Regions from separate parts of the Micromonospora sp. WMMD1155 genome, predicted to be linked through region 2. Evidence: riboswitches for the same ligand, from Rfam matches in the RefSeq annotation. Region 2 holds a riboswitch; each other region holds the start of a gene.
What was found. A riboswitch is a leader RNA that binds a small molecule or an ion and turns the genes downstream of it on or off. The one in region 2 is predicted to bind S-adenosylmethionine.

Region 1 (10,009 bases), 2.6 Mb from region 2:
ACCTGGTCGAGGATCGCGTACAGGACCGCGTCGGGGCCCCGGGCGAGCATCTGCGCCTCGACCTCCATGCGCCGCCGCACCGCGGCCAGATCCGGTGCCTCACCGTGCCGGACGGTGATCACGAAACCCGGCCCGATGAACAGGTGCAACTCGGAGAACTCGACCTCCTCCCGAAGGTCGTCGTAGCGGGCGGCGCGTAGCACCACGAACAGCGTCTCGCCGTAGCGTTCCAGCTTGGGCCGCTGGTGGGCGTTGATCGCGTCCTCGACCGCCAGGTCGTGCAGCCGGAACTCCCGCGCCAGCGAGGTGATCTGCTCGATGTCGGGCCGGTACAGCCCGATCCAGGCCATCGCGCCGTCCTGCTCCTGTAGGCAGCGGTACGTCTCGGCCAGGCCGGACGGCGAGGCGAACCGGTGCCCGTGGAGGTAGACGGCGCTGTCCACCAGGCCACCGGCGGGCGGAGCGGGCGGCTCCGTGGACGGTGGCACGCCGACAGTGGTCTCGTACTCGTCGAGTTGGCGACCGAAGCCACCACCCGGGCGGAAGCGACGGCCACCGACCATGCCCCTGTCCCCTCCCCAGTGAGGCCCGGTCCGGCACACTCCCGCCAACCCGGGGGCGCTGCTTCCCCGGTGTCCCGAGCGCGAAACCCGCAGTGGGGCGAGGTGGGTTCCGCGCACCGGCGGACGGGCGCGTCGCCCAGGGCGGATACTCACGGTGACCAGGGGCGGTATGACGGGGGCGCGCCGGTGGAGGTCGACGGACGCGCGGGCCGGCTGCGGGAGTGGCTGCTGCGTGCCGGCGCGGAGGAACCCGTGCAGCACCCGGGGCCGCACGGGCGTCCACCGGAGCACCGGCACCACCCCTGGTGGAAGGTGATGTGCCTGACCGGTGTCGACTACTTCTCGACGTTGGGCTACCAGCCGGGCATCGCGGCCCTCGCCGCCGGGGCGCTCTCGCCGGTGGCGACCCTGGTGCTGGTGCTGGTGACCCTGCTGGGCGCGCTGCCGGTCTACCGACGGGTGGCGGCGGAGAGCCCACACGGTGAGGGTTCCATCGCGATGCTGGTACGCCTGCTGAGCTACTGGCCGGGCAAACTGCTGGTGCTGGTGCTGCTCGGCTTCGCGGCCACCGACTTCATCATCACCATCACCCTCTCGGCCGCCGACGCGACCGCGCACATCGACGAGAACCCGTTCTGGCCGAGCGCGCTCAAGGGGCACGAGGTGCTGCTCACGCTGCTGCTCGTGGCACTGCTGGGCGCGGTGTTCCTCAAGGGATTCACCGAGGCCATCGGGATCGCCGTCGTCCTGGTCGCGGTCTACCTGACGCTGAACGCGGTGGTGGTCGCCGACGCGCTGTGGCGGGTGGTGACGCACCCGAGCGCGGTCGAGGACTGGACCACCGCGTTGACCACCGGCCACGGCGATCCGTGGATGGTGGTCGCGTTGTCGTTGTTGGTCTTCCCGAAGTTGGCGCTGGGTCTCTCCGGCTTCGAGACCGGGGTGGCCGTGATGCCGAGCGTGCGGGGCGACCCGCGGGACACCGAGGCGCGACCGCTGGGCCGCATCCGTGGCGCTCGCCGCCTGCTCACCACCGCCGCCGTGATCATGAGCGTCTTCCTGATCACCAGCAGCGTGACGACCACGATCCTGATCCCACCGGAGGCGTTCCAGCCCGGCGGGCCGGCGAACGGCCGGGCACTGGCCTACCTGGCGCACGCGCATCTCGGGGAGGTGTTCGGCACCGTCTACGACCTGTCCACCATCGGGATCCTCTGGTTCGCCGGGGCGTCGGCGATGGCCGGGCTGCTCAACCTCGTACCCCGCTATCTGCCCCGCTACGGCATGGCGCCGACCTGGGCGCGGGCGGTCCGGCCGCTGGTGCTGGTCTTCACCGCGGTGGCGTTCCTGATCACGGTCGTCTTCGAAGCCAGCGTGGACGCGCAGGGTGGCGCGTACGCGACAGGGGTTCTGGTGTTGATCACCTCGGCGGCGACGGCCGTGACCCTCGCGGCGGTGCGGCACCGGCAGCGCGGCCGCACGATCGCGTTCGGCACCATCGCGGTGATCTTCGTCTACACCACGCTGGCGAACGTGGTGGAACGCCCCGACGGCGTCAAGATCGCGGCCTGTTTCATCGGCGGGATCATCGTGGTCTCGCTGCTCTCCCGGTTGTCCCGCGCCTTCGAGCTGCGGGTCGACCGCGTCGAGCTGGACCCGGTGGCGACCCGGATGATCAGCGAGCGTGACGGACGACGGATCCGCCTCATCGCCCACGAGCCGGACGGTCGGGACGAGGCGGAGTACCAGGCCAAGCTGGCGCAGACCATGGCGGACAACGACTTCCCCGACGCCGGCGACGTGCTCTTCGTGGAGGTGCGGGTCACCGACCCGTCGGACTTCGAAACCGAATTGGTGGTGACCGGCCGCCTGGTCGGCGGCCACCACTCGGTGCTCAGTGTGACCAGCTCCGCGGTGCCCAACGCGCTCGCCGCCCTGCTGCTGGAGATCCGGGACCGGACCGGTCGGCGCCCCCACATCTACTTCGAGTGGACCGAGGGCGGCCCGGGCCGCAACGTCCTGCGCTACCTGGCGTTCGGGCAGGGTGAGATCGCCTCCGTCACCCGGGAGATCCTGCGCCGTCACGAGCCCGATCCGCGCCGACGGCCACACGTGCACGCCGGCTGACCGGAGTGCCGGCCACCCGTCTCCCCTGGTGAGCGTGGTCATAACGACTGGACGACCCACCCGTGCCTGCTGCTAGCCTCGGCGCAGGTCATGAGCGCCAGCGCGAAGCCCCGGCTCGCTGGCCGGCAACCCTCCTCCGCGGTGGGGTGCCCCGGGTGAAGACCAGGCATCGACAGGACGTCGGTGCAAGCGTGGCCTGGCACCCAGGTCAGCACAGACCCGGGAGAACCATGCGCATCCTCAGCACCGCCCCGCCGACCGGCATCGCGGACGTCCGCGTCGGTCGTCCCTCGCCGGCACTGATCCGGCGACGGCACGTGGACATGATGCGAATGTGCAGCGCCGCGTGTCGTCGCGGCAGCACGCACTAGCGCAGCCCTCTTCCCGAACCTCCCTCACCGGTACGCCCATCGGGCGCACCGCCGGCGACGCACATCCCGTGCGTGCCGGTACGCGACCTTCTCGGAGACACCCGTGCGACTTCTTCCTGCCCTGACCCGTGCCACCGCCCTGGGCGCAGCCGCCGTCCTGGCCGCCACCGCGCTCACCGCCTGCGGCGGCGACAGCTCGTCCGACAGCGGCGCCAACCCGTACGGCCTGGCGCAGCCGGGCGTGCTGCGGGCCGGCACGCTCACCGACGCCCCGCCGAACGTGTACCTCAAGGACGGCAGGTTCACCGGCTTCGACAACGACCTACTGACCGCCGTGGCCGGCAAGCTCGGCCTCCGCGTCGAGTTCGTCGGCACCGACTTCTCGGCGTTGCTCTCCCAGGTCAACAACCACAAGTTCGACGTCGGCAGCTCCTCGATCACCATCACCGAGGCACGGAAGAAGACCGTCGACTTCGGCAACGGCTACGACTTCGGTTACTTCGGTCTGGACGTCCCGGCGGGCTCGCCGATCACCGGCTTCGACCAGCTCGCCGGCAAGCGGGTCGTGGTGGTGCAGGGCACCGTGCAGGACGACTACGCCACCGGCAAGCAGCTCGACCCGGTGCGGGTGCCGGACTACAACGGCGCGATCAACCAGCTCAAGGCCGGCACCGCCGACGCGTGGATCGCCCCGGCGGAGATCGGCGAGAAGTCGGCCGCCGACAGCAACGGCAAGATCACCGTGGCGGCCAAGCAGCTCAGCCCGGCACCGACCGCGTACGCCGTCGCGAAGGGCGGCGACGAGCTGCGCGAGGCGCTGAACAAGGCTCTCGACGAGGTCATCGCGGACGGCACCTGGAGCCGGTTGCAGGCCCAGTACTACCCGGGCCGCCCGATCCCGGCGGACTTCAAGCCGGGCAGCGGCGCGGCCACGCCGTCGGCGGCCACGTCAGCCGCGCCGTCGGCGTCGGCCGCCTCCTGAGCGGTGACGAGCGAGCAGGACGGTAGGAGAGGCGACCGATGGATCCGTTGAGCACCCTCTGGGAGACGTTCTTCGACCTCGACGCGATGCGCGAGGCGCTGCCCGAGATGCTGACCGTCGGGTTACCGAACACGCTGATCCTGGCGGTCTCCGCCGCCCTGCTCGGCTCGGTGCTGGGCCTGCTGCTGGCCGTCGCCGGGATCTCCCGCAGCCGGTGGTTGCGCTGGCCGGCGCGCGTCTACACCGACGTGTTCCGGGGGCTGCCGGCCGCGGCGACGATCCTGCTGATCGGCGTCGGGCTGGCCCCGCTGGGCATGCAGGTCTGGGGTCCGGACCCCTACCCGTTGGGGATCCTGGCGCTGTCGCTGATCGCCGCCGCGTACATCGGGGAGATCTTCCGCTCCGGCATCCAATCGGTGGAGGCCGCCCAGTTGGAGGGCGCCCGCGCGCTCGGCTTCTCCTGGAGCGACTCGATGCGGCTGGTGATCATCCCGCAGGGCGTCCGGCGGGTCCTGCCGGCCTGGGTCAACCAGCTCATCGCGCTGATCAAGGACTCCAGCCTGGTCTACTTCCTCGGCCTGGTGGCCAGCCAACGGGAGCTGTTCCGGATCGGGCAGGACTACGCGGCCACCACCGGCAACGAGTCCGCGCTGCTCCTGGCCGGGCTCTTCTACCTGGCGCTGACGGTACCGCTGACGCACGTCGTCAACTGGATCGACAGGCGGCTGCGCCACGGCCGGCCGGCCGCCGCGCCGACCGACGAGGACGACGACCTCCCGTTGCCCGCCACCGTTCAGGGAGACCGGCGATGACCACCGACACCACCACCTCGGTCAGCCTCGACGTCCGCGACGTGCACCTCGCCTTCGGGCCGAACCGGGTGCTGCGCGGCGTCGACCTGACCGTGCCGCGCGGCGCGACGGCCTGCGTGATCGGCCCGTCCGGGTCCGGCAAGTCCACACTCCTGCGCACCGTCAACCGACTGATCGAGCCGGACCGTGGCGACGTGCTGTTGGACGGGCGCAGCGTGCTGGGCGACGACCCGGACGGCCTGCGGCAGCGGGTCGGGATGGTCTTCCAGCAGTTCAACCTGTTCCCGCACATGAGCGTGCTCCGCAACGTCACCCTCGCACTGCGCCGGCTGCGCAAGCTCGGCCAGGACGAGGCGGAGGCCGTCGCCCGGGCCCAACTGGACCTGGTGGGGTTGGCGGCCAAGGCCGACGCACGACCGGCGCAGCTCTCCGGCGGTCAGCAGCAACGGGTGGCGATCGCCCGGGCGCTGGCGCTGCGGCCCGAGGTGATGCTCTTCGACGAGGCCACCTCGGCGCTCGACCCGGAGCTGGTCAAGGGTGTGCTCGGGGTGATGGCCGACCTGTCCGCCGCGGGCATGACCATGGTGGTGGTCACCCACGAGATGGGCTTCGCCCGGCAGGTCGCCGACACCGTCGCCTTCATGGACCGGGGAGTCGTGCTGGAGGCCGGGCCGCCCGAGGCGGTCTTCGAACGGGCCGAGCACCCCCGGCTTCGCCGGTTCCTGTTCCAGGTGCTCTGAGCCGCGACGGCTCCCCGGTGCGCTGAGCCGCCACGGCTCCCCGGTGATCACTCATCGGGTCCGCGCCCCAGCAGCCGGATCTCCTCGTTGTCCAGGGCGGCCTGGAGTTCCTGCAACACCAGGTCGTCGATCTCCCGGTTGTCGCGCAGTCGGGTGACCTCCCGACGCTTGTGGGCGAGGACGCGCAGGCGTAACTGACGTTCCAGCCGCCGCTCCTCGGCGGTGCTCCCGCCGCTCTCGTTGAGGTCCTCCAGGTGCCGCTGGTACTCGGCTCGCAGCCGATGGACCGACTCCTCCTGCGCGCCGACCTCGGCCGCCACCTGCGGCAGAGCGGCGAGGCCCGCCTCGGTGGCCCGGCGCTGGGCATGCCGGGTCTCGTCGACGCGTCCGGGGTCGCCGACCAGCCCCGCCCAGCGCACGACCAGCGGCAGGGTGGCGCCCTGCAGCAGCATGATCAGCACGATCACCAGCGCGGTGACGAAGATGATCAGGTCGCGCTCGACCACCGGTTGACCGTCGACGGTCACCGTCGGTACGGCCAGGGCGGCGGCGAGCGACACCGCGCCCCGGAACCCGGACCAGCCGGCGACTGTCCCCACCCGCCAGGCCGAGGGCCCCTGGCTCGGGTCCATGATCCGGCGACGTCGCAGCCTCGCGATCTGCGCGGTCAGGTAGACGAAGAACAGCCGGGTGCCGATGACGACGAGCGTCACCACGAGCACGATCACCAGGGCGCGCCCGGGCGAGGTGCTGGTGATGCCCCGCACCGCGCGGGGTATCTGCGTGCCGAGAAGGACGAACAGCCCACCGTTGATCAGGAACGTGGACAGGTCCCAGAACGCGAACGCCAGCACCCGGGACCGGGCGCGGATCACCCGTGGACCGGCGTAGGACAGCACCAGACCGGAGACCACCACCGCCAGCACACCGCTGGCGTGCACGGCGTCGGCCAGCAGGAACGCGGCGAACGGCGTGAGCACGCTCAGCGCGCCCTCCCGAAGCGGGTCGTCGAGCCGTTTGCGGACCAGCACCACGGCCGCCCCCACCAGCACACCGGCCAGTACGCCGCCGACGCTGGCGCCGACGAACTCCTCACCGATGCCCAGCACGCCCGGTTCCGCGCTGTGGGTGAGCAGAGCCACGGTGACCGCGAAGACCACCAGGGCGGTGCCGTCGTTGATCAGACTCTCGGCGTGCAGGGTGGTGAGCAGCTTTCGGGGCAGCCGTTTCGCGAGCCCCGTGACCGCCGCGGCGTCGGTCGGGGCGAGGACCGCCCCGAGCACCCAGGCGGCGGCCGGGTTCACCCCCAACGCCTGCGCGGTGAACGACACGGTGACCAGGGTGAGCACCACCAGCAGCACGGCGAGTGACCCGATCACCGGGAGGTTGGCCCGGATCTCGCGCAGACTGATGGTGAGGCTCTCCCGGTACAGGATCGCCGGGAGGAAGATCAGCAGCACCAGCTCGGGTTCCAGTGCCACGTCGGACAGCGGGGGCGTCAGGCCGAGCAGCACTCCGAACGCGATGAGCAGGACCGGCGGGGCCACCCGGTACCGTCCGCCGAGCGTGGTGCCGATCAGGACGGTGACGCCCAGCACCACGATCATGACGAGCGCCTGCACAGCGTACCCCCTTGATCGTCGCCGGCGGTGGATGCGCCGGTGGTTCCATCTGACCGCACCCACCGGCGGGTTCCGAGGGGAATCGGCAAGTAGCCGTGGGCGGCGGTCAGCGGGTCGCGGTGGCGGCGCGGCCCCGGGCGGTGACCGCGCGGGCGACCCGGCGATGAGCTGCCGACTCCTCTTCGCGGCCCAGCGCGGCCGCCAGGGCGGCGAGGTGCCCGGCCACCGGGCCGACGGTGAGCACGCCGCTGCCGGCGGCCAGTTCCTCCGCCGCCGGCGACAGTTCGACGTAGACCCGTTGCATCGTGTCCCGGTCACCGAGGGCACGCGCCGCCTGGCCGACGAGGCAGAGCCGCGCCTCCCGCAGAAGGTCGTGCGGCCCGTCCGGAAGGGCCGACAGGGCCGCTGCCGCGGCGTCCCGGTCGCCGTCGGCCAGCAGCAGCAACGGCCGGATCCACGGCTCGTGCGGCCCCCAGTCCAGGCCCGCCCAGTCGGTCCCGCCCGGGCCGGGGAGCGGCTGGTCGACACCGTCGGCCCCGTCGTCGACGGCGTCGGCCAGCCGGAGGCCGAGCAGCGCGAGCGGAAGCAACCCCCGGGTCAGGCCCGGCATGCCGTCGGCGGGCAGCCGGCCGGCCGCTTCGCGGTAGGCGTCCGCCGCCGCGGCCGACTCCCCGTCGAGGGCCCGGCGCAGTGCGGCGAACCACCTGGTGAAGACGGCGACCAACGGCAGGTCGTACCGCTCGGCGAGGCGGTCGGCGGCGCGGGCGTGCTCGTCGGCGGCGGGCCGGTCGGCCAGCGCGCAGTACGCCTGGACCAGGACGAGGTGGCCGAGCACCTCGAAGGTCACCAACCGGTGCCGGGCGGCGAGTTCGACCAGCTCGACACCGATCCGGGCCCGGTCGGCCGCCAGGCCGACGCGCTGGAAGGTGTGCATGAAGCGGGCGTTGAGCGCGAAGGCCAGCAGCCCGGGGTCGCCGATCGTCCGGGCGATCGTCTCGGCCTCGGACGCCGCCCGGCGACCACTGTCGGTGGTGGTGCCGCGCAGCTCCAGCGCGAGGGTGCTGAGCAGTCGGCTGCGCCGGGCCGAGCCGGTCGGACCGAGAGCGGTCAGGGCCAACTCGGCGGCTCGGACGATGTGCCCGGAGAGCCTGTCGTCGTCGTTGCGCGTCCAGACGGCGGGTACGTCGAAGCCGGCCAGCACCTCCTCGACCAGCAGCGGGTCGCCGAGGGACTGGGCGGTGGTGATCGCCTCGGCTCGTCGCCCCCGCGCCTCGGCCAGCCTCCCGGTCACGGCCAGCGCGCGCCCCAGTCCGAGCAGCGCGGTCAGCCGTTCGCGCTGTTCGACACCGCCGGCGTGGTCGTACGCCTCGATCACCTGCCCCCACAGGCGGGCCGCCTCATGCGGGTTCCCACCGCGCTCGGCCTGCTCGGCGGCGGTGCGGGCGTACGCCCCGGCGCGACCGGCAGCGGCCCGTCCGCCCGCGCGCAGCAGGTGGTACGCCATCGCGGCGGGCTCGACGGGGTCTCGTCGTCGCAGCTCCTCGGCGATGGCGGCGTGCCAGGCGGCCCGGCGGGGTGTGGACAGGTCGGCGTAGAGCGTGTCGCGGACCAGGATGTGGGTGAAGCGCAGCCGCCCGTCGGGCTCCCGCTCGGTGAGGAAGCCGGCCTGCAGGGCGCGGTCGACGGCGTCCAGCACCATCGCGGGATCCCCCGCCAGGGAGGTGAGGACCTCCAGGTCGAGATCACGGCCGAGCACGGCGGCCTGCCGCAGGACGGTGCGTGTCGGCGTGGGTAGCTGGGCCGACCGGTGTCGGATCACGTCGCGTACCCCGGGCGGCACCGAGGCCAGTGCGGCCTCCCCCTCGCTCGCGTACAACTGGGCCAGCTCGCGGACGAAGAACGGGTTGCCGCCGCTGCGGTCGTGGATCAACCGGGCGGTGGCCGGGGCGAGTGCCGGGCCGACGACGGCGCGGGCCAACTCGCCGGTCGCCGACGCGGACAGGCCGGCGAGGTACTCCCGGGTCGGCTCCAGCCCGGCGACGCGGGCCAGCGCGGCGGTCAGCTCCGGGCTGATCTCGGTGGCCCGGTAGGTGCCGAGGACGAGCACCGGCCCGGTGGCCGGGTGTGGACCGGTGAGCAGGGCGGTCAGCAGGTCCAGGGTGTCACCGTCGGCGCGGTGCAGGTCGTCGAGGACCACGAGCAGCGGCCCTCGCTCGGCGCCCGACGCGATCACCGACGCCACCGCCCGGTGGCGACGGAACCGCCCACCGGCGAGGTCGCCCGAGTCGTCGTCGGCCCCCACCTCGCCGCTCAGCCCGGTGAGCGCGTCGCTGACCTGGGTCCACGGCCAGGCCGGCGGTGCGCCCTCGTACTCCGGGCTGCGGCCCCACGCCGTGGTCCAGCCCTCGGCGGCGAGCCGCTGGGCCAGCGTCTCGGCCATCGCGGTCTTGCCGGCACCCGGGTCGCCGGAGAGGAGCGCGAGGGTGGGCCTGCGGCGTCGGAGTGCGGTCTCGGCGGCGTGCCACAGCCGGTCCAACTCCCCGGATCGGCCGACGAACGGACGCCGCCGTGGCGGCTCGGCCCCTGCGGGCCCCCGGAGGCTGGGAGTGGCGGCGGCGTCGAGGGCCGGGGTGAGATGCGGCGCCTGGGCCAGGACGTCGGCTTCCAACCTCCGCAACTCGGGCCCGGGGTCGACCCCCAGCTCGGCCACCAGGACGGTACGTGCCTCGCGCAGCGCGGCGAGGGCGTCCCCCTGCCGACCGGCGCGGTACCGGGCCACCGCGAGCAACCGC
Region 2 (10,009 bases):
GGCGGTCCGCACCGACCAGGTCGGCGCGGCGTTACTGGTGGTGCTGGAGCGGCTCGCACCTGAGCAGCGGGTCGCCCTCGTGCTGCACGACGTGTTCGCGGTGCCGTTCGCCCGGGTCGCCGACGTGCTCGGCACCACCGAGGTGGCGGCCCGACAGCTCGCCTCCCGGGCACGCCGGGCGGTCGCCGCGCCGGACGTCCCCCGGCACACCGCCGACCTGGCCGAGCAGCGTCGGGTGCTCGAAGCGTTCGTCGCCGCCACCGAGTCCGGCGAGTTGGACCAACTGCTCCGGGTGCTCGCGCCGGACGTGGTGTTCGTCGGCGATTCCGGCGGGCACTTCCCGGCGGCCCGGCGACCGGTGCTCGGCGCGGACGCCGTGGGCCGCCTCACGCTCGGTCTGTTCGGCCGGACCGGCCGGTACGCCCACCGGGTGCGGTCCCGGCCGGTGCTCGTCGACGGTGTGCTCGGCCTGCAGATGGAGACGACGCACAGCGACGGCCGGCCCATCCGCCTGGTGACCGCGTTCGCGGTGCACGCGGGGCGGATCACCGCCATCTACAACCAGCTCAATCCGGAGAAGCTCGCCGCCCTCGTGCCGTTGGGCGACGACGACACCTGGCCGCCGCGCTGGTGAGCCGACCCCGCCGTGGGCGGTGTCAGACCACGAGGGCCAACCACTTGCGGTACGCGCCGGCGAACGGCTCGGTGCCGTCGCCGAGGGCGCCGAACAGCCGCTGGGCCGCTGCTTCGGCCTCGGCCACCACGTCGTCCGGGTAACCGAACCGAGCCCGGTGCTCGGCGAACTCGTCCTCGTCGAGCAGCTCCACCAGCCCGGTGGCGCGACGCCGGACCACGTCCAGGTCGAGGTCGATGAGGTGCACCGTGTCGTCGGACTCCCAGCGGGCCGGGGTGGTGATGTCGCAGTAGACCTCGCTGGTGCGGGGCGGCGGGTTGAACATCGCCGTCCACCAGGCGCGATGCGGCACCAGCAACACGAACGGGATCTTCTCGACCGACGGCCGGCCGTGATAGACCGACTCGGTGCCCTCCGGCACGCCGAGCCAGATGCCGAGGTCGTCCTCTGTGAGCCGACGGGCCGGGTAGTCGCGGTGGGCGCTGCCGTCGTACTTGCGGTAGATCACTCGGACCATGTCGCTCGGCATGATTCGCACCCTAACCGATACCGCCCACGCGTCGTAGCGCGGCGGTAACCGGGCGACGCGTCCCCACGTCGACAGGTCCGGTCGGCATTCGCGCCACGCGGCGGATGGGCGCGGTCGGTGTCGGCGGCGACGGGTACCGTCGCACGGTGACTCCGCCCCGCACCGCCACCGGTTCCGCCACCCCGTCGGCCCGTTCCAACGGGCGGCGGCGGGGTGCCCGGCCCAGCGGCACCGAACTGCTGGCGGCGGCGGTCGGCGCGGTGCCCGGCGGTGCGGAACGCCCCGGCCAGCTGCAGATGACCACGGCCATCGAAGAGTGCGTCGCCGACGGCGAGCACCTTCTCGTGCAGGCGGGCACCGGCACCGGCAAGTCGCTCGCCTACCTCGCGCCGGCGCTCACCGTGGACGGCCCGGTGGTGGTCTCCACCGCCACCCTGGCGTTGCAGTCCCAGCTCGTCGACCACGACCTGCCCCGGCTGGCCGACGCGGTCGAGCCGGTGCTCGGGCGTCGACCCACCTTCGCGGTGCTCAAGGGCCGCCACCACTACCTCTGCCTCGCCCGGCTGGACAACTCCACCGAGGAGGAGCCGGAGGACACCCTCTTCGACGCCCCCGCGGCTCGCCCCGGCGGCGGGACGAAGTGGCTCGGTGAGGCGGGCCGGCTGGGCAAGCAGATCGAGCGGCTACGCGACTGGGCCGAGAAGACCGCCACCGGCGACCGCGACGAACTGGACCCGGGCGTCGACGACCAGGCCTGGCGGCTGGTGTCGATGCCCGCCCGGGAGTGCGTCGGCGCGAGCCGCTGCCCGTTCGGGCAGGAGTGCTTCGCCGAGGCGTCCCGGGCCCGCGCCCGGGAGGCCGACATCGTGGTGACCAACCACAGCCTGCTCGCCGTCGACATGCTCGCCGACCGGCACATCGTTCCGCCGCACAAGCTGCTCATCGTCGACGAGGCGCACGAGCTGGCCGACCGGGTCTCCTCCGCGGCCCAGGCGGAGCTGGTGCCGGAGCTGGTCGACCGGACCACCCGCCGGGCCCGCACGCTGCTGCGGCCGGAGACCGCCGAGGCGCTCACCGCGGCCGGTGACGCCCTCGCGGTGGGGCTGGCCGAGGCGCCGGCCGGGCGCATCACCGCCGGGCTGCCGACGCCGCTGCGGGAGGCGTGCACGCTGCTCGACGCGGCGACCCGATCCGCCCTGGACGCCATCGGCGACATCAAGGCCGACGATCCCGACCCGGTCCGCAAGCAGCAGGCCAAGGCCACTCTGGACGAACTCTCCAGCACCGCGCAGCGGCTGCTGGAGGAGGCCGACCACGACGTGGCCTGGGTCGAGAAGAACGACAGCGGCAGCCGTCGGGCCCTGGTGGTCGCACCGCTCTCGGTCGCCGGCACCCTCGCCACCCACCTGTACGACGAGCGCACAGTCGTCGCCACCTCGGCGACCCTGGCGCTGGGCGGCCGGTTCGACACGGTGGCCCGCGCCCTCGGGCTGGACGCTCCCCCACCGGCACCGCCGTCCCCCGCGTCGGCCGCGCTGGCCGCCCGTACCGGCCCGGGCCGTCCGGCCGCCGAGACGCCGGGCCGTCGACTGGCCGGAGACGCGCCTGCCGGTGCCGTCGTACCGGCGACCGAGGGCCCCGGGTGGCGGTCACTCGACGTCGGTTCACCGTTCGACTACGCGCGGCAGGGCATCCTGTACGTGGCCGCGCACCTGCCCCGCCCCAGCGTCTCCGGGCTGCCCGAGGCCGCCGGAGAGGAACTGCTCGGGCTGGTCGGTGCGCTCGGTGGTCGTACCCTCGGTCTCTTCTCCTCTCGGCGGGCCGCGCAGCAGGCCGCGGAGCTGCTGCGCGCGCGGACCGACCTGCCCGTGCTGTTGCAGGGTGAGGAGGCCCTGCCGTTGCTGGTCCGCCGTTTCCGCGAGGAGCGCGCCAGCTGCCTGTTCGGGGTGATGTCGCTGTGGCAGGGGGTGGATGTGCCGGGCGACTCGTGTCAGCTCGTCGTCATCGACCGGCTGCCGTTCCCGCGCCCGGACGAGCCGCTGGCGGCGGCCCGCGCCGCTGCCGTCGACGCCGGTGGCGGCTCCGGCTTCGCCGCGGTCAGCGTGCCGATCGCCGCGGTGCGGCTGGCGCAGGGTGTGGGCCGGCTGATCCGCGCGACCGGCGACAAGGGCGTGGTCGCGGTGCTCGACTCGCGGCTGGAGACGGCCCGCGGTTACGGGCCGTTCCTACGCCGCTCGTTGCCCCCGTTCTGGTATACGACGCGCCCCGAGGTGGCTCGCGGTGCCCTGGAACGCCTCGCCGGCTCGCGTTAGGGAGCCTGGGCGGCGACGACCACGGCGTCGGGTGGCGTGTCCGGAACCCTTCGGGCGGCGAGCCGACGGACCGCGGTGTTCAGCACCGCGATGAGCGGCACGGAGACCAGCGCGCCGGTGATGCCGGCGAGTACGACACCGGCGGCGATGCCGATGATCACCGCGAGCGGGTGGAGGGCGACCGCCCGTCCCATGATCAGCGGCTGGAGCACGTGCCCCTCGATCTGCTGCACACCGATCACCGCACCCAGGATGATCAACGCAGTGACCGGGCCACTGTCGACGAGTGCGACGAGCACCGCGACGCCACCGGAGAGCGCCGCACCGACGATCGGGATGAACGCGCCGAGGAAGACCAGCGCGGCCAGCGGGAAGGCGAACGGGATGTCGAAGGCGACCAGGAAGATGCCGATGCCGACCGCGTCGATGAAGGCGACCAGGACGGTCGCGCGAACGTAGGCGCCCAGGGTCTGCCAGGAGGCCCGGCCGGCGTCGTCGACCTTCCAGCGGGCGGCCACCGGCAGCAGGCGGACCAGGAAGCGCCAGATCCGGTTGCCGTCGCGCAGGAAGAAGAACGTCGCGAAGAGCACCAGGATGGTGCCGGTCAACACCTCGGCCAGCGTCGCCGCGGTGCTCAGCGCGCCGCTGGTGAACTTCGAGGTGTTGTTGTTGATCCAGCCCTGCGCCTCGTCGATGTAGCGGTCGAGTTGGGTGTCGGAAAGGTGCAGCGGGCCCGTCTTCAACCAGTTCTGGATCTGCCGGACGCCCTCCGAGGACTTCTCGCTCAGCTCCGGCACGCCCCGGATGAACTCGTTGACCACGAGCGTCAGCGTGCCGATCACGCCGACCAGGCCGCCGACCAGCACCACCGCCGTCGCCAGCGACCGGGGGAACCGGGCCCGCAGCAGCCAGCCCACCGCCGGCGCGAGCAGCGCGGAGAGCAGCAGCGCGATGGCCAACGGGATGATCACGATCTTGATGGTGCCGACGATCCGGAGCAGGGCCCAGGCCACCACACCGATCACGATCAGCCGCCAGCACCACGCGGCGGCGATCCGCAACCCGTGCGGCACGTCGGCGTCGTCCCGGCTGGAGGTCGAACTGTGCAGGTCCACCGGGGGTTCGGCGCCGTAGACCGAGGCGCTCGGCGGTGCGGTCGGGCCCGGCACGGCCGGCGACGCCACCCGGGCCCCCTCCGACACGTCACTCAGCGTGCCCTCGTCGGCCTGTGCCGACTCCTGTCGCGACTGGTAGGCGCGGCGAAGCCGCCCGCGTACCCGCTCGAAGCGGCTCAAGCGCACCTCCTGGCAGAAAAAGCTGGTCCGCCCACGACGACAGGTCGGCCAGCATACGTTCTCTGCCGACACCGTAGGGCAGTTCCGCCACACATTGCCCCGGCCACCCACCGGCGTAACCACCGGCAGCCCGCCGTCGGCCACACGGTAGCGTCTGCGGCGTGACCGCCGACAACGATCTCGACGCCGGCCTGCCGATCCGCCTGCTGCACGACCGCGTGCTGGTCCGGATGGAGGGCAGCGAGGGCGAACGCCGCTCCACCGCCGGCATCGTCATTCCGGCGACCGCCGCCGTCGGCAAGCGCCTCGCCTGGGCCACCGCGGTCGGCGTGGGCCCGAACGTCCGCGCCATCGTCTCCGGTGACCGGGTCCTCTTCGACCCGGACGACCGCTCCGAGGTCGAGCTGCACGGTCGCGGGTACGTGTTGCTGCGCGAGCGCGACGTGCACGCCGTGGCCGCCGAGCGGATCGAGAACGACTCCACCGGCCTCTACCTCTGACGCACCCCCTCCCTGCCGCGCACCGTTTGCCCGGCCGCACGACGGGAAGCCATCCGGCGACCGTGGCCCTGGGGAGGGACGATGCCGGTATTCGTGAAGAAGCTGTTGACCTGGGGCTTCGTCGCGTTCCTGATCTACTTCGTGGCCTTCCGGCCGGACGGCGCCGCGCAGATGTTCCGGGCGATCGGGGCCGCGTTGATCGCGATGTTCCAGGGCTTCGGCGACTTCCTCACCTCGCTGATGACCTGAGCCCTGCCGACGTGCGGAGCCCTGCCGATGACCTGAGCCCCGCCGATGTACGGAGCCCCGCGATGACCTGAGCCGCCGGACGGGGCCGGCGGCCGTCAGTGGTGAGCCGGGGGCCAGGGCGCGGGCGGGCGCAGGCCGGGCCAGCCGGGCGGGGCGTGACCGACAGGTGGCGGGGCGGGCGTCAGCACCACCGGAATCGGCACCACCGGCTCGTCCGGCGCGCTCACCGGGCGCTGCGTGCCGTCCGGGAAGCGCAGGTGGTAGCGGCTACCGTCCCAGAGCCCGGCCGGGGCCTGCGGGTCCCGACCGACGAACACCGACCGGTACGCGCTGATCGCGTCCAGCAGCTCCCGCTCCTCCCGCGCCGTCCGTTCCTGGTCGGCGGCTTTCCGGTCCAGGCCGCGCAGCGTGCCGTCGCGCAGCAGGGCCAGGCGGGTGGCGGCGGACTGGTAGCCGCGCATCGCCCGCACCCCGGCGTCGCCGGCCACCCGGCGCGCCCAACTGCGGGCCGCGTGCCGCCGGCCGAGGCTGCTCAACGCGGCCACCTCGGGCGGGCTCAGCCAACCGGCGCGTACGTAGTCCGGCAGGACGCGCTCGGTGAGCCGTCCCTCCCAGGCGCGCAACCAGACCGCCAGCCCCACCGTGCCGAAGAAGACGGGCACCATCAGGCCCAGGAAGCCGTACAGCATGATCACCGCCTCGCCGGTGGCCTGGGTCAGCGTGGGCAGCAGGTTCCACGTGCCGTGCAACATCATCGCCAACAGCAGGCCGGCGATCGGGGCGAGCACCCGCACCCGCCGGTCCGCCGTCCGCGCCGCGATGCCCAGGCCGAAACCGGTCATCGAGGTGAAGAGCGGATGGGCGAACCCGAACAGCAGGATCCGCAGGATGAAGATCGCGATGACCTGCTGGATGCCGGTCGCCGGGCCATACCTGTCGACACCTGACGCGTAGCCCAGCCCGCCCAGGTAGAGGATGTTCTCCACCATCGCGAAGCCGACCGCGGACAGCCCGCAGTAGACCAGGCCGTCGGTGATCCCGGACCACTCGCGGCGGCGGAACACCAGCAGCAGGATCGGGCCGAGCGCCTTCGTCGACTCCTCGATGAACGGCGCCACCAACACGCCGGTGAGCGCGGACGGCAGACCCCAGTCGGCGAAGCGGCCTGCCGCGAAGTCGTTCACGGTGAGCGAGGCGGCGGTGGAGACGAACGCACCCCAGGCGAAGCAGAAGATCAGATACTTCAGCGGCTCGGGCTCGTACCGGTCCAGCCAGAGGAAGCAGGCGACCAGCACCGGCACCGGCAGGATGGCGGCGGCCACACCGATCAGCAGGGCCTGCAGACCGAGCGACTGGCCCAGCGTGAAGACCATGAACACCGCGCAGGCGGCGATGAGCAGCACCACCCCGGCCAGCGCCAGGAACCGCCGCCAGCCCAGTCGGCGGCGCGGCATCCGGGGCGCCTCGCCGACGGACGGGGCGGTGGGTGCGGGCGGCGGCGACGGCAGCTGCGAACCGGGCGGGGTGTCGGCCATGCGGTCAGCGTAGCCATCCGCCGCCGACTGGTCCGGTCGCATCGGTTGCCGCTATGCTGCCCGCAGGTCACGAGTGCCAGCGCGAAGCCCCGGCTTGCTGGCCGGCAACCCTCGTCGAGTTCGCGGTGGGGTGCCCCGGGTGATGACCGGGCCCAGCCCGATCGGTGTGCTGGGCAAGCGCGGACCCCGTCCCGACAGTGCACCCGGGGTCCCTGACCCCGGAGGTCCCGGCGTGTCCGTCACTCTTCTCCCCGCACCATCCACCCATCTCGACGCCGCGCCCGAGCCGGCCTCGTCGGGGCCGCTCGACGTCCTCGGCGTACCGGGTGAGATCAACCTGGACTACGCCGCCAGCGCGCCGTGTGCGCGGGCCGCCGCCGACGCGGTGGCCGAGCTGCTGCCGTGGTACGCGAGCGTGCACCGTGGGGCGGGAGCGTTGTCCCGACGCTGCACCCTCGCCTACGAGCAGGCCCGGCAGACGGTGGGTGACTTCTTCGGTGCCCGCGCCGACGACCACGTGATCTTCACCCGCAACACGACCGACGCGCTCAACCTGCTGGCGAGGGCCCTTCCGGCCGGCACGACAGTGGTCACCTTCGCGGGTGAGCACCACGCCAACCTGCTGCCCTGGCCGCGCGGCTCGGTGCGGCTGCCGGTGCCCACCGACCCGGACGCGGCGGTACGCGACCTCGCCGCCGCCCTCACCGAACTGCGCCGGGGCAGCAACCCGGCGCTGCCGGTGCTGGTCGCCGTGACCGGTGCCAGCAACGTCACCGGGGAACTGTGGCCGGTCACCGAGCTGGCCCGGGTGGCGCACCGGCACGGCGCCCGGATCGTGCTGGACGCCGCGCAGCTCGCTCCGCACGCACCGGTCGACCTGCTCGCGCTCGGCGTCGACTATCTGGCCGTGTCCGGCCACAAGCTGTACGCGCCCTTCGGCGCGGGCGTGCTGATCGGCCGGGCGGACTGGCTGGACGCCGCTCCGCCCTACCTGGCCGGTGGCGGCGCCACCAGCCGGGTCGGACCGGCGACCCACGACGTGACCTGGGCTACCGGGCCGGCGCGGCACGAGGGCGGCACACCGAACCTGCTCGGCGCGGTCGCGCTGGCGGCCGTGTGCGCGGCGCTCGACGACGCCGACCGGGCCGCGCTGGCCGCTCAGGAGCAGGCGCTGCTGACCCGACTGCGGACCGGCATCGCCGCTCTGCCGCACGTCGTGGAGCTGCGCACCTTCGGCCCGGACGCGCCCCGCGTCGGGATCGTCTCGTTCGTCGTCGTCGGCTGGGACTCCAGCGACGTGGCCGCGCGGCTGGCGGCCGAGCACCACATCGGCGTACGCGACGGGCTGTTCTGTGCCCACCCGCTGGCTCGACGTCTGCTCAGCGAGGCGGCGGCGCGTACCGGTCGACCGGACCTGCCGCCCACCGCGCTGCGCGCCAGCGTCGGCCTGGGCAGCACGGCTGCGCAGGTGGACCGGCTGCTGACCGCGCTCGCCGAACTGGGCTGAGGGCTCAGCCGACGGGTGGGGCGGTGGGCGGTTTCGGCGTCTCGTCGGGCTTGGCCGGCTCGGCGACCGGCCGCTCCTGCTCCCCGAAGGCGGTGCGGATCCAGCGGTTCGCCTCCTCCTGCTCGATCCCGGAGGCCACCAGCAGGTCGCTGGCGGTGGTACGGATCTGGGCGACCACCACGCTGCCGGAGAAGCCGACCCCGGCGCCGTACGCCCGACCGGCCTCGCTGACCGCCCGCAGGGACCGCTCCCGGGCCTTCTCCGGCTCCTCCCCGGCGGCGAACTCGTGCTTGAGCAGCCGGACCGACTCGGCGAGGTGAGCGATCGAGTCCGGCATCGAGTCGGGTACCGGTTCCTCGTCCTCGACGAGGGTGACCGACCGGCGGATCAGGGTGCCGCTGTTCCGCATCGCCCGGTCGATCGGGTCGGCCGCCTCCGCGTAGTGGGTCAGTTCGTCGCGGCGGTGCCAGCGGGCCGGGGAGAGGATCGCGGTCTCCTTCGCGCCCTCGATCGCCTCGCCCAACGTGGCCAACTCCTCCTTGTTGTCGCGCAGCCGGTCCAGTGCCCGCTGGATCTCGGCGCGGTCCCGGCTGCGTAACCCGTCCGCGGTGACGTCGAGCTGGGTGGCGAGCAGGTCGAGCGCCGGCCGGGCGGCCCGGTTGATCACCCGTAGTGGGTTCAGCGGTAGCAACAACGCGGTGACCACGAGGGCCACCCCGCCACCGAGAAAAGCGTCGACGAACCGGGGGATCTCCAGGTTCTGGGTGGAGGGGCTCAGTGTCACGATCAGCACCGCCGTGGCCGCCGCCTGGATGACGATGGCCACGCTCGCCCCGGCGAAGATGGTGAGCAGGATCGCCACCGTGACCACCAGGCCGAGCTGCCAGGCCCCGGTGCCGAGCAGGTAGATCAAGAGGTCGCCGACGGCCACCCCTACCCCCACCCCGACGATCAACTCGATGGTCCGGCGGAACCGCTGGCCCACCGACGCGGCCAGGGTGCCGACCGCGGAGATCGGCGCGAAGACCGGTTGCGGGTTGCCGAGCACCTTGTGCGAGATCAGGTACGCGATTCCGGCAGCCAGCCCGGCCTGCAGGGCCAGCCCGCCCGCCATCCGCACCCGGTGCAGACGGTCGTGCAGGGTGGCCCGGCTCCGATGGCGCAGTTGCTCGGTCGCCTCGGCGATCCGGGCACCGTCGATGTCCACCAACCCGTCACGCAACGCGGTACGTCGCACCATCGGCTGTCGCTTGTCCCGGGCCACGGCCATGGGCGCGACTACCCGTGGTGGGCGCGCTGAATCCTCAGTTCCCACGCGTCACGGGCGGATACGGCAGACTCGGGCGGTGGTTGATCTACTCGAGCGATGGCGAGCAGCGGTACGAGGCGCCGGCGCGAGTCCGGACGCGTCGTCCGCCCGGGCCGGGGAGCAGTTGCTCGGTCGGTGG
Region 3 (10,009 bases), 3.3 Mb from region 2:
AAGCTTTACTTCGAGGTCACCGAGGAGACGCTGACCGCGCTGGCCGTCTCGAAGCCGATTCAGAAGGTGTCGGACGCCGACGCGCTCACCACCGCGCTTAAGCCGCTGGTCGGGCAGGTGTGGACGACGAAGCGGACGGCGTGGGACGCGCTACGGAAGGCGATGGCCGAGGCCGGGGTGCTCTGGCCCACCGGCACCGCCTTCCAGAAAGCGATGCGGGACATCATCGGGGTCCGCGACCCTCAGGGTGAGGTGCAGCTCGTCAAGGGCAGCCCCGAGCCCGACCCGGAGCTGCGCGACTACGAGAACGTGCCACTGGACGAGGACGTCGACGAGTACCTGCGGCGCGAGGTGCTCCCGCACGTCCCCGATGCCTGGATCGACCACGAGAAGACAAAGATCGGGTTCGAGATCCCCTTCACCCGCCACTTCTACGTCTATAAGCCGCCCAGGCCGCTCGCCGAGATCGACGCCGAACTGAAGGCGCTGGAGGCTGAGATCCAGGCCCTACTTGGCGAGGTGACTCAATGACACTATCGGGAGCAGTGGCATCTCTTGGAAATGAGAAGAGGTGGCAACCTCTTGCCCTGCGCGCATTCCTATGTCAGAGCAAGACCACCGGCAGCCCAGACCTTCCATTGCTTGGGGTCAACCTCCACAGCGGTGTGACGATGCGAAGCTCGGACGATGGGCGGCCCGCGCCAAGCGAGGACTTGAGCGCTTACAAACTCGTCTCCCCCGGCGACATTGTCATGAATCGACTTGGTAAACCTCACGGGTCCATCGGCATGTCGCCGTGGCGCGGCATCACAAGTCCTGCATACTGGGTTTTGACGGTTAACGTCAAATATGGCTATCCGCGGTATCTTCACCACCTCCTACGGTCACGCCACATGATCTCAGAGTATGAGCGGCTCGGGAAGAATCAGCCGCCCAACCAGTTTGATATCGCCTGGGAAGTATTTCGAGCGATCGAGGTCCCTCTTCCGAAATTACAAGAGCAGCGCCGTATCGCCGATTTCCTCGATGTCGAAATTGCGCGGATCGACCGATTGGGTGAGGCAATGCGTCGGCAGGTGGAGACGCTCGCCCAGCGGCGACTGCGAGCGCTGGACCGTGCTTGGCCCGCCCTCGATATGCCTACGAAGCGGCTTGGGTACGGTGCTCAGTTGGTCACAAGCGGTTCTCGCGGATGGGCGGACTTTGCAGGGGATTCCGGATCACGCTTCTTTCGCAGCGCGAACCTTCGCCGGGACAGCCTTCAACCAAATCTGGCATCTTTAGCTTATGTCCAGCTTCCTGCCTCTGTGGAGACAGAAGCATTGCGGTCACAGATTCGCGAAGGCGACGTGCTGATTGGCATTACCGGAGCCAACGCAGGATGGGTCACCCTTGCCGATCATTCGATCGATGGCGGCAATGTCAGCCAACACGTCTGCCTCGTGCGTCCCGTCCGGAATGAGATTGACGGACGGTGGCTTGCCTACCTGATCGCATCGCCAATCGTGCAGACTCGACTGATGGGGAGCCAGTATGGCGGCACGAAGACCCAGCTATCTCTGCCGGATATTCGCGATATCCGCATTCCCGTACTTCCACTCGAGGCGCAGCAGGAGCTAGCGGCAGAAGTGGACGGACTCCTAAACAGCCTGGACAAGCAGCGCGACTTGCGGAAGCAGCAGCTTAGCGTATTGGCCGAGCGGCGGCAGGCGCTGATTACGGCGGCGGTGACCGGGCAGATTGATGTGTCGACGGCGAGCGGACGAGGGATCGAGGACTGAGCTGCGATGGGCCCCATACACCATGAGTCTGCCTTCGGTGACGCGATCGTCGCTTCCCTCCTCTCCGGTGGGTGGGAGCGTGGCGACACCGCCGACTACCGCCCCAACCTCGGTCTGGACACCCACCAGCTCTTCACCTTTATCGGCACCACCCAGGCCGCCCAATGGGAGGACCTCGTCATCTCATACGGCGGCGACCGGGACGCGGCGCAACGCGGGTTCGTCAAGCGCCTTGACCAGGCGATTGCCACTGACGGGCTGCTCGACGTGCTGCGCAAGGGTGTGAAAGACCACGGGGTACGCATCCGAGTCGCCTACTTCAAGCCGTCCTTCGTGGAGTCGGACGAGATCCTCGCCGACTACCGACGCAACCGGCTCACCGTCGTCCGGGAGTTGGCCTACGCCACGAAGCAGGCCGACCGGGGCAACCGGCTGGACCTGGCCCTGTTCCTCAACGGCATCCCGGTGGCCACCGCAGAGCTGAAGAACCCTCTGACCGGCTCAGGGGTCGAGCAAGCCAAGGAGCAGTACCGGACCGAGCGCGACCCCACCGAGCTGATCTTCTCCCGCCGCGTCATCGCCAACTTCGCCGTTGACCCGGACCTGGTCTTCGTCTCCACCCAGCTGCGCGGCAAGCCGACCCGGTTCCTGCCGTTCAACACCGGTTCGGAGGGCCCAGGTCGGCCGGGTGGCGAGGGTAACCCGCCGGCCACGGAGTACGGGAAGTACGCCACCTCCTACCTGTGGGAGGAGATCTGGCAGCGGGACAACTGGCTCGACCTGCTGGAGCGGTTCATTCACCTGCACAAAGAAAAGAGTGCGGACGGGCGTACCCGAAAGTCCTTGATCTTCCCCCGCTACCACCAGTGGCATGCCGTGAAGAAGCTGACGGCGCACGCCGCTCGGCACGGGGCGGGTCACAACTACCTGATCATGGCCTCGGCGGGGTCGGGGAAGTCGAACACGATCGCCTGGCTCAGCCACCGCCTGTCGTCCCTGCACGCGAACGGCGACGTGGCCAAGCTGGACCCGGACGCGGGGCGGGCCCGCCTGCAGCCTGGCTCGCCCGTCTTCGACAAGGTCATCATTATCACCGACCGGCGGAACCTCGACGCCCAGCTCCGCGCGACGGTTGGCAGCTTTGAGCAAACCGCCGGCCTGGTGGTGAAGATCGACGAGAATCACGGGTCGAAGTCCGAGCAGCTCGCCAGGGCGCTCTCCCGTGAGACGGGCAAGATCGTTACCGTCACGCTGCACACCTTCCCGGCGCTCGAGGAGTACCTCAAGCAGAACCCGACCGAGATCCAGGGCCGGCGGTTCGCGATCGTCATCGACGAGGCGCACTCGTCCCAGTCCGGTGATGCTGCCGCCTCGGTCCGCGCGGTGCTGCGCGACCTGGGCCTGGACGCCGACTCCGACGATCCGGGTGCGACCAGCGCGCCGGCCGCACCTGACGTCGAGGCTCAGCTCAAGGCCAACGCGCGCAAGCGGCAGCGGGCCGCGAACCTCTCCTACTTTGCGTTCACCGCCACCCCGAAGCACAAGACCCTAGAAGGTTTCGGCACGCTCGGTGAGGACGGAAAGTACCACCCGTTCCACACCTATTCGATGCGGCAGGCCATCGAGGAGAAGTTCATTCTCGACCCGCTGCGCAACTACGTCACCTACAACACCTACTGGAAGCTCGTCAACGGCAACCGCGACGAGCGGAAGGTCGACCCGGCCAAGGCGAATCCGCTGCTGGCCCGTTACGCGCTGACCCACGACTCGACCGTCGCCCAGCACGCGCAGGTGATCGTCGAGCACTTCCGCACGCACACCGCCGGGAGGCTTGGCGGGCGGGCGAAGGCGATGGTGGTCACCGCGGGCCGGCCGCAGGCCGTTCAGATGGCCCGGTCGATCAAGAAGTACATCGGCGATCTCGGCTATCCCGACCCGGGCGTCCTGGTGGCTTTCTCGGGCACACTCACCTACGACGGTGAGGAGACCACCGAGGCGAAGGAGAACGGCGGGCTCGCCGAGAGCGCCCTGCCGAAGGCTTTCGCTTACACGCGCGCTGACGACAAGTCCGCCCAGGCCGGCGGAGCCGGGCAGCCCGAGTACCGGATCCTGGTCGTGGCGGAGAAGTACCAGACCGGTTTCGACCAGCCGCTGCTCACCACGATGTACGTCAACAAGACGCTGACTGGCATCGCCGCCGTGCAGACTCTGTCCCGGCTCAACCGCACCGCCGACCGCAAGAGCCAGTCCGACCTGGCGGTGCTGGACTTCGTCAACGACGCCGAGGACATCAAGGAGTCCTTCCGCCCGTACTTCGAGGAAGCTGCCACCCTGCCCTCGGACCCCAACCTGCTCTACACCGCGCAGAGCAGGGTGATGTCTGTGCCGGTCCTCGTCGATGAGGAGATGCAGGCGTTCGCGGCTGCTTACCTGGCTGCTCAGCGGCAGGCCGCCGGCAACACGGCGAAGTGGGAGAAGCTCCACGCGGAGCTGTACCGGCATCTCGATCCTGCGGTGACCCGCTTCGCCGACCTGCTCAACGGCGACGACGAGGACGACCAGGAGACGGCCGAGACCTTCCGGGCCGACCTGAACGACTACGTCCGCAAGTACAGCTTCCTCTCCGGCATCGTCACCTACATCGACGCCGAACTGGAGCGTCTCTACCTCTACGGGCGGCACCTGCTCAATCGGCTGCCGCGCGGTGAGGACGGCGGCGTGGACATCGGCGAGGTCGACCTCAGCCATCTTCGGGTGGAGAAGACCGGTGAGCACGACGTGAGTCTCGTCCCCGAGGGGCCGGCCGACATGAAGGGCTTCGGCGATGGATCCGGCGGTGCCAAGGAGTCGGAGAAGTCGCTGCTGTCGGAACTCATCGACAGGTTCAACCAGAAGTACGGCACGGAGTTCACCGAGCAGGACGTCATCAAGCCCTTCAACGAGGCGCTAGCCGACCCGAAGGTGCGGCTGGCCGCCGTCGCCAACGACGAGGAGAACTTCGGCCACGTCTTCGACCCGGTCTTCGAGGACAAGATGATGGACCACTTCGACAGCACCGCCGACCTGGGGCGCAAGTACTTCGACCCGCAGCAGAACTTCCGCAGCTCGCTCAACCGCAGCGCCCGCAGCGCCGCCTGGCGGCTGATCCGCCGACAGGAGGGGGTCGTCGACGACGCGGTGGCCTGACCGGCCGGTGCCGTCGCGGCGCCAGCGTGACACGCCGCGGCGGCAACCCTGGACGGTGATCGGTTCGACCGCAACACTGACCATCTGGCTGGGACAGTCGCAGGGGTGGGGGCAACGTGCGGGCAGAGCCGATCGCCGGTCGATACGAACGGGTCGAGGAAGTCGGCTCGGGCGGCATGGGGCATGTCTGGCGCGGCTACGACAGCGTCCTCGACCGTGAGGTCGCCATCAAACTGATCCGCGTCGAGGCCGTGCAAACCTCGCAGCAGGCGGAAGAGTTCGCCAAGCGATTCCGCCGCGAGGCCCGCGTCACCGCACGCATCCAACACCATGGCGTGCCCCAGGTGTACGACGCGGTCCTCGATCGCTCATACGACCGGCTCTACCTGGTGATGGAGTTCGTTCGCGGCACCGCCCTGCGGGCCTTCATCGACCCACAGCGGCCGCTGCCGGTTACCTGGGCAGCCGCTATCGCCGCGCAGATCTGCACCGTCCTCTCCCACGCCCACGCCATCCCCGTCGTGCACCGCGACCTCAAACCCGACAACGTTCTGGTCACCTCGGATGGGGCGATCAAGCTCCTCGACTTCGGCATCGCCGCCATCCTGCGCACCGACGTCACCCGCCTCACCGCAACCGGCAGCGCCCTCGGCACCCACCACTACATGCCGCCCGAGCAGATCCAGAACGCACAGGTCACGCCGCAGAGCGACCTGTACGCCCTGGGCTGTGTCCTGCACGAACTCCTCGCCGGGCGACGCGTCTTCGCTGGCGGCAGCGACTTCGAACTGTGGCACCAGCACATCACCGAGCCGCCACCACCGCTACGGACGCTCCGCCACGACGTGCCCGCAGCGATCGAGGAACTGGTCCTCGATTTGCTGGCCAAGGCCCCAGAGGACCGGCCGGCGGACGCCTACGACGTCTACGAGCGGCTGCTGCCTTTCCTGCCCCTACCTGGATCGGCACTGCCCGCCTCCGAGCGCGCGAGCAGCACGATGCCCGACCCGACGCTGGTGTACCGCCGACCCAATGCGCCCCGCCGCCGACCCGCACCCGCTCCCGTGGTCCCGGCGCCGCGCATGTCGGCTGCCGATCCGGCGGCGATCCTGCGGACCGAGGTTCGAGACGCGATCAAGGCCGCCGTTACCCAATCCGATGAGCTGCTGGACGACGAGCGGTTCGCCCAAGCCGCGGATGTGCTCGAGAGCGTCATCGGCCCCGCCAGCGAGGCGCTCGGTGCTGAGAGTCCCCGCGTACTGGGCCTGCGATCACGGCGAGCCGCCATCCTTATCATCGGCGGGGACTTCCGGCGCGCACTGCCGGAGTTCGACGCCCTCGCCGCGGCGTACACCCGTACCGCTGGCCCCACCAGCGAGGACGCGTTGGAATGCCTCCGGCAGGCAGCCCACTGCCGGGCGGAACTCGGCCAGGCCACAACAGCCCTGCGCCAGTTCCGGCAGGTGCTGACGCACGTACGCGCCGCCTCCGGCGACGTTTCCCCCACGGCTCTCGACCTACGTTTCAACATCGGCATACTGCTGGTCTCCGAAGACAAGGCCGCCGAGGCCGCAGACGAGCTGCAACCGCTGCACGACGACCTCTGCGTCGTCTACGGCCCAGACCATGAGCTGACCCGGGAAGTCGCCGACCTGCTTGCCCGGCTCAGACTCGCCGCCGACGGATAGTTCCGCCACCGCCGTTGGCTCAAGTCTCCACCCGCGGAGTTGCTCCCGGCCTCGATGATCTCTATGCTTCCTGGGCGTCAAGAGTGGTCAGCGTCAAGCCTCCCGGCTTGCTGACCCGGCAACCGCGCCACCCGCGCACGGTGCCTCCGGGGGAAGACCAGGTCGACCGCAAGCTGCGGTACGGCAAGAGCGGGTGCCTCGTGGCACCGGAGAGCGAGTTCACCGTGCCGTTCGAAGAGCTGGACCTGACTGCTTTCGCGGTCTGCCTGACCTGCGGGCACCTCCGCGACGGCGCCCCACGCGAGCAGCGGTGCCGCTGCCAGCCGCGTACGCCGGAGTGGGAGCAGCAGTGGGAGGGGCAGGACATCCCCGGTGACCTCGACCTGTGTGTGTTGTGCGTGCGGGACACGGTGACCACCCGAACCCGGTGGTCGTGGCTGGCCTGCGAGACCTGCCGACACGTCTCGCAGGTGGTCGGCGAGCGGTACGGCCACCGCGCCGCACTGCCGCTGGGCCGACACTCGATCATGAACGGCGGCGTGATCCAGCCGCAGACGGCCACGACCACCAAGGTCGCCGCCACGCTGATGGCCTCCGCGCGGCGTGGTAACAAGCTGCGCGAGTGGCAGCAGGTGGAGTTCGCCCGGCTCGCCGAGCCACTACGCCTGACTGCTTCGAGCGTGCCGCTGGCCGAGTGGCAGCGGCACTCGCCGCCGTCGCTTGGAGCGAGCGTTGACGCCTTCGACCGCTACGGGGTCATGCCCGTACCCAACGACCTCAGCAGCCTCCGACAGGCCCAGAACGAATTCCTGTCCACTGCTCGTTGACCGCCAGTCCAGGCGGCTGCTGTTGGCGGTACCCGACATCGCCAACAGCGGCCGCGCTGGTCATCTTCCATCGACGGTCCGGTGATGACGGGCAGCTCGAATGCCGCGGCGTTCGATAGCATCCGGCCATGATGGACAGTGGCGGGCAGCGATGCCGGCGCCTGGTGGTCGAAGCATGACCATCGTTAGTGGTTGGCCGGCGCTGACCGTGGCATTGAGCGACAGAGCCTCTCCAGCGAGGTTGTTCATTCAGGGGCGGTTCGGCCGCTGGCAGGACCTGCAGGCCCGGTATCGGGAATCCGTGGGCTCCCTTGTCGTGCCTGGGAGCCAGGCGAACCCGGGCACCGTCGGCTCGGCCTTCGACTGGATGGTGCGCTTCATGGTGCATCCCAGACCGGATCTGCGCTTGGCAATGCTCGGCGCGCGCACTCCCCCACTCCGGCACGCGGTCCACGAACTGGCGCGCACGCTGAATTACTCCGGAAGCGGCGACAGCCTGGGGACCTCCCGGTTCACCGGGCCGGCCACGGGCAGCGAGGCCGACCATCAACTCGTTGCCCGGGCCTGCTGGGCGCTGGCGCTCCTCACCGACCTGCACCGGGTCGGTCCCACGCCCGGATCCCCGTTGATGGCCCTGGCCCCAAGGTCCATCACCGCCGAAAAGCTCCTTGAGCTCGCCCCACCCGCCGCCCTCGATGAGCTCCAGACCCTGCGTGCCTTCGCCAAACAGAGCCTCCTGCCGTCCCTGTCGACACGGCACGGCGCTTGGGCCGTCGGGCCGACCTTCACCGGATCATCGCTGATGAACGCCGACGCCGACCTGATCGCCGCAGGCCTGCTGCTCGAACTCAAGACGAGCCTCGGCAGCAAGCGCCGCGACGGGACACGGCGGCCATCGCTGGAAGCGCCGACCATCATGCAGCTGCTCGGCTACGTACTGCTGGACTTCCCTGACGAGTTCGCCATCGAGGCCGTCGGCGTCTACAACGCCCGCTACGCACATCTGACGACGTGGCGCCTACCGGAACTCCTGGCTGAGTTGGCGGGCCGGCCCGTTGATCTATGGGAGGAACGTGTGGCCTTCCGTCAGCTGCTCACCACGGGCGGTTAGGTTAGTCCTCGCGTCGGAGACCATCTATGCAGCCCTGGATGAGGGCGGACGCGTCGCGAAAGTCGAGGTCGAAGAACTCGCGGTCCTTACGCACGCGGTAGGGTGCCAGTCGATCGTGCAGCTCAGCCTCTACTGACGGAGCATCCGCGACCACCCACAAAGCGCGCACGCCATACGGGATAACGACGCCTGTCGCCCGGTTGATCTCCTTCACCCGCTCCTCGACGGTCCGCTCGGTGTAGCCAATCTTCAGCATCCGAGGCTGCTCGCGAGTCGACAGCACGTAGATGTAGCCGGCTCCTCGCGGTTCACGTGGTTGTTCTTCGACGAGTCCAGCGAGATGGACCTGCACGTTCGCGTCAGTCAGGAGCGTGAGCTGATTCGCAGCGGTGGCATCGTCGCCGTCATTGATGGCGGTCCGTAGGCGACTGAGCGCATCACCAACTTGTAGGCAGCGCTTACGTCCGGGGCGGCCCAGCTGTTGCCACACGGTGAACCAGTCCCACTGGTCCTGCTTGTGACAGCGCGAGTAGAACCCCTTGACTTCCGACAGGGCCTCCAGCAGTGGCGGGCTGGACTCAATCGGCCCGTTCTGGAGGTAGCTCAGCACGGCCGCTACCGACTGACGTCGTTTCTGCTGGACCTCGGGCTTGACGGGGGCCATCCCGAAGCCCCACTTCTGCACGACCTGCACGCGATGGTCTCGAACTGGAGATGCCACGACCGCCTCCTCCTCCCGTAGCTTCATGCGCCGCCGGATGCGGCGATCCCGGCCACCTCAGCAGCGGCCGGAATGAGCGGGAAGAGTATCCAACATGGCTCACTGGCCGCCGAGCCGGAGCCCGTGCGGAAGACCGGCCGTCCGTGCGCGGCGGGGGCCCAGGAGCCCACAGGGCCGGATGTCGGGCTACCAACCGATGGGGTCAAGGGCATCGGGAAGCTTGGCGACGATGTCGCCGTGCCCCTCAGATCAGTCGCGCGGGCCAGTGACCGTGAGAGCTTGGATTGCGGCTGCAGCGTTATTGGCCGCGAGCCAGCCGGCGGGGTTGCCACAGTCGTGGTACTGGCCGGTAATGGGTTGGATCAGTACGTCGTGATCGCGTGCGAAGGCAGCGACGGCGTCGGTGGCCTGATACTCGCCGTTAGAGGCCGGGGTCAGCTTCTGGAAGTAGGCCACCGCGTCGGCGGGTAGCAGGGTGCGGCTGATGTTGATGTACGCGGTCGGTTCGCCGTAGCTGTCGGGCTTCTCCAAGAGCTCGTCGAGCAGGTGGTGGCCGGCTGCGGCGGTGCGTGGGTGGAGGATGCCGTATCGGTGGGCCTCGGCGCCCGGCACCGTAGCGGCGGCGAGCGCGGCCGGTGTACCAGCGGCGGCCCGGGCAGCCGCGAGGTCGGCGAGGTCGGATCCACCGTCGGCGC

Region 1: another riboswitch for S-adenosylmethionine. It lies ahead of O7617_RS02600 (ABC transporter substrate-binding protein); the one in region 2 lies ahead of O7617_RS14905 (aminotransferase class V-fold PLP-dependent enzyme).
Region 3: another riboswitch for S-adenosylmethionine. It lies ahead of O7617_RS33150 (hypothetical protein); the one in region 2 lies ahead of O7617_RS14905 (aminotransferase class V-fold PLP-dependent enzyme).

Annotation. Positions count from the first base shown of each region.
Region 1 is NZ_CP120742.1:626,016-636,024, forward strand. Features, by position in the region: gene corA (magnesium/cobalt transporter CorA) at 1-563, opposite strand, end outside; gene O7617_RS02595 (amino acid transporter) at 750-2,690, shown strand; SAM riboswitch class IV at 2,777-2,888, shown strand; gene O7617_RS02600 (ABC transporter substrate-binding protein) at 3,165-4,043, shown strand; gene O7617_RS02605 (amino acid ABC transporter permease) at 4,082-4,855, shown strand; gene O7617_RS02610 (amino acid ABC transporter ATP-binding protein) at 4,852-5,595, shown strand; gene O7617_RS02615 (Na+/H+ antiporter) at 5,643-7,217, opposite strand; gene O7617_RS02620 (BTAD domain-containing putative transcriptional regulator) at 7,324-10,009, opposite strand, start outside.
Region 2 is NZ_CP120742.1:3,270,476-3,280,484, reverse strand. Features, by position in the region: gene sigJ (RNA polymerase sigma factor SigJ) at 1-634, shown strand, start outside; gene O7617_RS14935 (DUF402 domain-containing protein) at 657-1,163, opposite strand; gene O7617_RS14930 (ATP-dependent DNA helicase) at 1,268-3,475, shown strand; gene O7617_RS14925 (AI-2E family transporter) at 3,472-4,770, opposite strand; gene O7617_RS14920 (co-chaperone GroES) at 4,932-5,270, shown strand; gene O7617_RS14915 (hypothetical protein) at 5,352-5,519, shown strand; gene O7617_RS14910 (PrsW family intramembrane metalloprotease) at 5,615-7,096, opposite strand; SAM riboswitch class IV at 7,120-7,240, shown strand; gene O7617_RS14905 (aminotransferase class V-fold PLP-dependent enzyme) at 7,386-8,561, shown strand; gene O7617_RS14900 (FUSC family protein) at 8,566-9,801, opposite strand; gene O7617_RS14895 (metal-dependent phosphohydrolase) at 9,908-10,009, shown strand, end outside.
Region 3 is NZ_CP120742.1:7,280,362-7,290,370, forward strand. Features, by position in the region: gene O7617_RS33130 (class I SAM-dependent DNA methyltransferase) at 1-531, shown strand, start outside; gene O7617_RS33135 (restriction endonuclease subunit S) at 894-1,781, shown strand; gene O7617_RS33140 (type I restriction endonuclease) at 1,788-4,967, shown strand; gene O7617_RS33145 (serine/threonine-protein kinase) at 5,084-6,655, shown strand; SAM riboswitch class IV at 6,731-6,851, shown strand; gene O7617_RS33150 (hypothetical protein) at 6,856-7,482, shown strand; gene O7617_RS33155 (hypothetical protein) at 7,658-8,593, shown strand; gene O7617_RS33160 (GIY-YIG nuclease family protein) at 8,595-9,341, opposite strand; gene O7617_RS33165 (sugar phosphate nucleotidyltransferase) at 9,564-10,009, opposite strand, start outside.